Linked DNA regions of Synechococcus sp. PCC 7335. The protein of the gene in region 1 interacts with the protein of each later gene in a pairwise test. Links are inferred from orthologs where the notes say so. Each region holds a gene or a part of one and is shown on either strand. Other genes may lie near its edges. The genes, in order: def and S7335_RS08805.

Region 1 (3,233 bases):
CAGTCGGAGCATGGGTTTAGCTTACTAGAGACATCTATAAGCGCAGCCGCCTAGTTAAGGCTCCTACAAAACCCCATTGAAAGCCTTCAACACCTTCGACAAACTTCATCGAAGCCTTCGCTAGTCAAAGATTAGCGAAGGCTTTTTGGCGATGACCTCTAGCAGCTACATCCTAGTAACTACGCCGAACTCTATCTTGCTGCGACAGCTTTTTCGACGGCTAACAGGCTGCCTAGCACCCCTAGTCCGGTGCCTAGTAGCACTAATGAGCAAGGTAGTACCATCCATTGGTGAGATGAGAGCTGGAGACCGTTCGCTAAAAATTCGATGAAGCTAGGTTGACCGTTACCAGTAGATACAGATCTTAAGCCTTGTTGAGCCGCAAGTAAGAGACCCCACGCACCGCCAGCACCAATGATGCCAAAGACCGCCCCCTGAATAAGAAATGGTAGGTAAATCCAGATACGAGTGGCACCGACTAACTGCATGACCTCGATTTCCTGCCGGCGGGCGATCGCAATCAGCCGAATTGTCGTCGTCACCACTGTGGTCGCGGCAATACTCAGCAGGCTCACCACCACAAGACTTGCCCATTGCAATCCTATATTAAGATCTCGAAGCTGCTGAATCATTTCACTTACATACAGCACTTCATCGACGCCAGGTAAATTCTTTAGTGTCGCTGCCAGCTGAGGAACCTGCTGGGTATCTCTAGCTTTTACCTTCAGCTCGTCAACCAGTGGATTACCATTGAGCTGATCAATCGCGTTCGAGATATTAGACAGTCCTAAGTCCGAAGTTAGCTGTGACCAAGCCTGCTCCCTGCTTACCGCTTCTACACTGACAACGCCCGGCAACTGACTCACCTGTTCAGTCAAAGTGTCAGCACCTACGCCACTTTCTAGATAGGTTGAAATCACCAGCTGTGAACCGAACTGGTTTAGCATTCCTTCAACCTGCCAGCTCACTTGCAGACTAGTCCCAAACAAAAAAAGTAAGACCGTCATCGTGCTGATAGCAGCCCAATTCATCCAGCCGCCGCGCTGCAACCCTCTGAAGGTCTCTTGAAATAAATAGTCTGTTCTAGCTAAAGATTTCAGCACAGATTTTGGGCGCAAGAGCATAGGGTAGGTTCTTAGCGTTTTGACACAAGACAATCACAATCAAGATGCCCTGAATCAATCTGAGTTGATACATTTACATCTGAGTGTGAAACATAAGGTGTCGTTGACTAATCCGCCTACATCTGTGAAGGAGCCTCTTTGAGGGAATACTCGACTGACTTTGGGGCTGAACCTGTAGCTTAAGGATTATCGGCTTGAAGTCGCTACAGCGAAGTCGGTGTGAGTTGTTACAATGTGGGGAAGAACATTGCTCAAACTGGACTTAGTTACGAAGACCCATGGCCGCAGTCATCGACGTTGAAAAGAAAAAGCTGAAGAAACCGCCGCTCACCGTTCACCAGATGGGCGATCGTGTCCTCCGCCAGCCCGCCAAACGGGTTGCCAAGATAGACAACGCTCTGCGCGATCTTGTCCGCAAGATGCTGCAGACAATGTATAGCGAGGACGGTATTGGCTTAGCTGCCCCTCAGGTTGGTGTGAATAAGCAGCTCCTCGTTATAGACGCTGACCCTGAAAATGAAGCGGCTTCAGCTCTGGTATTGGTCAACCCCAAAATTATTCGCTACAGTGACGAGCTAGCCGCTGGTCAGGAAGGTTGTCTGAGCATCCCGGGCGTCTATCTAGATGTAATTCGTCCTGCCGCCATAGAAGTTAGCTTCAAAGATGAGAATGGTCGACCCCGTAAGCTGAAGGCGGATGATCTGCTTGCTCGGGTGATTCAGCATGAGATGGATCACCTAAATGGTGTGCTGTTTGTAGATAGGGTGGAAAATACGATTGCGCTCAATCAGGAGCTGCAAAAGAACGGCTTTGCGATCAAACACGTTCAGAAAGTGAAATAGAAGTGGAATGATGCTGGTTGCAGTTATTTTGGCTTTTCTATTTATTAATAGTCGTGCTGCAATTTGCTCTAGATAAATATCTCAGCCAAATCACTTCATAGCCAAATAGTTTTAGAGCGAGCTTTAAGAGATTAAGCTTCAAAAGCAAACTTCATAACAAAAGGAAAATTCTGTGACTCCAAAAAGTGGTGCGTTGTTGGGTGTGGCCTGTTTGACTGCGATCGCAGCCGTCGGCTCAATGTTTGAACTTTCTTCCGGTGATCCAGACTGGGGCAAAGCACCCACCGCTGTCATCCTAGCGCTTAGCATTCCAGTCGGCATCCTGTCATTCATAGAAGCTGTCAAAGACGCCCGCGCCAATATGTGACGAGTCTTTGCCTGTAATAGGACTCTTAATTAAGAATAGAAAACACTTAAAAAGCCTGGATGATCTTTTGCTCATCCAGGCTACTTGTATCTAGAAGCGCTTTATTCGTACAACCAGGGCTTCATAGTGGGCTCCCAGCTACATAGGTCTTCACCAAACCATAGCTTGATCTCGCTTTGTGCGGTTTCGGATGCATCGGAGCCATGAATTAGGTTGCGGCCAATCGTAATGCCGTAATCACCGCGAATCGTTCCTGGTTCAGCCTCTAAAGGATTGGTTGCGCCGATCAGCTTGCGGGCAGAAGCAATTACACCTTCACCTTCCCAAACCATAGCTACGACCGGTGCTGAGATGATGTATTCAACCAAACTACTGAAGAAAGGCCGCTCTTTATGCACAGCATAGTGAGACTCAGCCAATTCACGCGATACAGACATCTGCTTCATACCCACTAGGGTAAATCCCTTCGTCTCGAACCGGCTGATGATATCGCCCACCAAACCCCGCTGAACGCCATCGGGCTTGATCATGATGAAACTTTTTTCCACGGCTTAAGACTCCTAACTGCTTTTAACCTTTCCTATGCTCAGTAAATGAGGTCAGTTTGTAAAGCCCTTCCTTGACCAAAAAATGATGGCAGTCCGCACTTATCGCTTTCGTAGAATGGCTTATACCAATCACTAGAGGTTACGTCCTGACTGCAGCTTGATGCCTTCTTAGACGTTCATCTCTTTGGCCTTAGCCTTCTGCATGAGATCTCCATTGACTACTTAGAACTGAACTTGGCTTTCATGAATTACCCCTGCTTGGCTACAGGCATCCGTGCTGTACCAGCCGGCAGAATATCCGTAGACATCAATGTATGAGCGCGTGCGAATAGTACAGAGGATACGGCCATTA
Region 2 (3,116 bases), 1.4 Mb from region 1 along the record:
CACGGTAGCCCTCTATAGTTTCATCGACCCGACTATCTTTCGGTTTAACTTCTTCGGCTTTCACAGAAAGATCTTTGTATTTACTTAGAGCCACTCGCGGCGGTACATCGACAGAGGCTTTGATAACAAAAGGCTCACCAGGGGTGTAGCTACTGACTAGAGATTCAAAATCCGATTGCAGTTGATAGTTGCCTAAGGCCTCTATTTCTTCTTGCTTAATGGCTTTTTCAATGACTGTCTGGAGCATGTCTTCTAGCGCAGCTGCTTTTAGCTGCACAGCGCCAATTCGTTGAATCAAAATTTGACGAGGGACTTTGCCTTTTCGAAACCCAGGAATATTGGCTGACTTCATATAGTCGCGCAGCACTTTTTCATATCCCTGCTTAGATAGCTCAGCGGGGACTTCTATTTCTAGTCCGACTTGGCTATCGGGCAGATTTTCCTGGGTAACTTTCATTTACAAATACGTTGGGTGGGGATAATGGAAATAGCTGGTGCGATGTAACTGGTGCAATATAGCTGACGTACGTGAACAGGGTAAGATGCAGGCTATTCATCGCAGTTAGACATCATAACCTGATTTACTTTATTTATTTTTTGAATAGATTTTATGACCGGTCAGTTCTCTAACCTATCGGCCTTAACTTTTTTGCAGGGTTGAAACAAGTGGCATAGTAATCGACTAGCAGAATAGAAGACCATTTCTACTGAGGCACTTCAGACCATTTCTACTGAGGCACTTCCCTTCAAGGTATATTGTTAGAACATTGCTTCATAGTGGACTTGAGATTAAGCCTATTAGGTCTGTCCGCACATGCAACTGCATCGTAAAGATATTTAGCTTTGGTCTGTTTAGTCTGGTCTATCTAGGCAGTGGTCAGAAAGGGATTTACTAAGTCTTCGGTATGCGGAGTTCCGGCAGTAAGTTTTTTAGTTGGGTTAAAAATATATAGCTCAGTTACGCTTCCCTATATATTCCCTATCCCTATGTATGTATTATACGTATGCTTTTTTGATGGATGCCCACCTCACTACTCCTTAGAAAAAGCTCATTCGGCCTTATATGTATGTGCTTAGTTGAAAATGGAGAATACCTGGTTTGTTTGATTCTTATAACGTTGCTATTCTGGGCGCCACTGGCGCAGTTGGAAGCGAGCTACTTCAGCTGCTAGAAGAACGTAGTTTCCCAATCAAATCATTGAAGCTATTAGCTTCAGCACGTTCAGCAGGTCGCCAAGTTATCTTTAAAGGTGAGGCTATCACTGTCGAAGCGGTTAGCAAAGAAGCTTTTGATGGTGTAGATATTGTGCTTGCTTCTGCGGGTGGTGCTATCTCAAAGCGTTGGGCCAAAGATATCGTCAACGCAGGTGCATTGATGATTGATAATTCTAGTGCCTTTCGGATGGACGATACTGTTCCGTTAGTTGTTCCAGAAGTTAATCCAGAGGCTGCAGCAGCCCATCAGGGTATTATTGCTAATCCTAACTGCACTACGATTTTGATGAGTGTAGCTATCTGGCCTCTCCACCAAATTCAAGCTATCCGGCGTATTGTAGTTGCTACCTACCAATCAGCCAGTGGTGCAGGTGCTAGAGCCATGGAAGAGGTAAAGCAGCAAGCCAAGGCGATTCTAGCTGGAGACACCCCACCTACTGAGAGCTTTCCTTATCCACTTGCTTTTAATCTTTTTCCGCACAATACACCGCTCAATGAGCAGGGATATTGTGAAGAAGAGATGAAGATGGTCAATGAAACACGCAAGATCTTCAGTATGCCTGAACTTAGAGTTTCAGCTACCTGTATTCGGGTACCCGTCCTTAGAGCTCACTCAGAAGCTGTTAACTTAGAGTTTGAACAGCCATTTGATCTTGAAAGGGCTAGAAAAGCTATTCAGTCCTCATCCGGGGTAAAGTTAGTAGAAGACTGGCAGGCTAACTACTTTCCTATGCCGATCGATGCTAGTGGCGTAGACGATGTGTTAGTCGGTCGTATCCGTCAAGATATTTCTAATCCACAGGGTTTGGAGCTTTGGCTAAGTGGTGATCAAATTCGCAAAGGAGCGGCGCTAAATGCTGTTCAAATAGCAGAGCTAGTCGTTGCAAAGCAATGGATGCGATCACCTGTAGTGGTTTGAATTGCCTATGTACAGTCTAAGTAGAGCTTGAAGAAAGACTGCATCTGACTGGAGGTAGTAGATGAGCAGATAGCTAGGGTATTAAGTGAACATGTACGTAAATTGAATGATGATAAGTATGGCTGATACCTCAGTTGATACACTAGCCTCTTCATCCAAAAGAGTTCCTTTTTTTGGAAGAGTCGTAACCGCGATGGTAACGCCCTTTCATGACAGTGGTGAAGTCAACTATCCGCTCACGGAAAAGCTGGCCAACCATCTGGTAGATCATGGCACAGATACGGTTTTAGTCTGTGGAACAACTGGCGAGTCGCCCTCACTGACTTGGGATGAGGAATACGCTCTGTTTCAAACGGTTAAGCAAGCTGTGGGTAGTAGAGCTAAAGTACTAGCAGGTACGGGCTCGAATAGTACGCAAGAAGCGATAGAAGCCACTCGAAAGGCCGAAAAGCTGGGACTAGATGGTTCATTGCAAGTGGTTCCCTACTACAACAAGCCACCACAGGAGGGCCTGTATGGCCACTTCGAAGCGATCGCCCAAGCGGCCCCTGATCTGCCGATCATGCTCTACAATGTGCCTGGACGCACAAGCTGCAATTTGCTCCCCGAAACAGCTATCAAACTGTCAAAGCTTCCCAACATCATCGCGATCAAAGAAGCTAGTGGGAACCTTGATCAAGTCAGTCAGCTCAGTCGACTGAGTTCCGCTGAATTTGAAATCTACTCTGGAGATGACTCTCTAACGTTGCCAATGCTCTCTGTAGGTGCTGTGGGCGTGGTGAGTGTTGCAAGTCATCTTGTTGGAGATGCCTTGCAAGAAATGGTTAAGGCATTTGAATCGGGACAGGTTAGTCAAGCAGCTGCTATTCATCTAAAGCTCTTTCCGCTGTTCAAGGCGTTGTTTGCGACCACTAGCCCAATTCCATTGAAAGTAGCTCTAGATTTGCAAGGTTGGGCAATTGGGAACTGTCGTTTACCGCTT

What was found.
Region 2: the proteins of def (region 1) and S7335_RS08805 interact in binary tests that used the Escherichia coli proteins (3 or more experiments, as listed by UniProt). The link is inferred for Synechococcus sp. PCC 7335 from one-to-one orthologs.

Annotation. Positions count from the first base shown.
Region 1 is NZ_DS989904.1:621,528-624,760, forward strand. The notes cover bases 278-3,184. They hold def (peptide deformylase), read left to right. Parts: upstream 278-1,402; coding sequence 1,403-1,966; downstream 1,967-3,184. Other genes in these bases: S7335_RS02830 (ABC transporter permease), read right to left, coding at 278-1,124; S7335_RS02840 (hypothetical protein), read left to right, coding at 2,139-2,333; ndk (nucleoside-diphosphate kinase), read right to left, coding at 2,435-2,881; S7335_RS02850 (hypothetical protein), read right to left, coding at 3,104-3,184. In the rest of the region: photosystem I iron-sulfur center protein PsaC, read left to right, coding at 1-28; more of S7335_RS02830, read right to left, coding at 192-277; more of S7335_RS02850, read right to left, coding at 3,185-3,233. UniProt on the Escherichia coli protein: Removes the formyl group from the N-terminal Met of newly synthesized proteins. Requires at least a dipeptide for an efficient rate of reaction. N-terminal L-methionine is a prerequisite for activity but the enzyme has broad specificity at other positions.
Region 2 is NZ_DS989904.1:2,007,331-2,010,446, forward strand. What follows is about bases 327-3,116. They hold S7335_RS08805 (aspartate-semialdehyde dehydrogenase), read left to right. Parts: upstream 327-1,099; coding sequence 1,100-2,134; downstream 2,135-3,116. Other genes in these bases: tig (trigger factor), read right to left, coding at 327-457; dapA (4-hydroxy-tetrahydrodipicolinate synthase), read left to right, coding at 2,253-3,116. Outside these bases: more of tig, read right to left, coding at 1-326.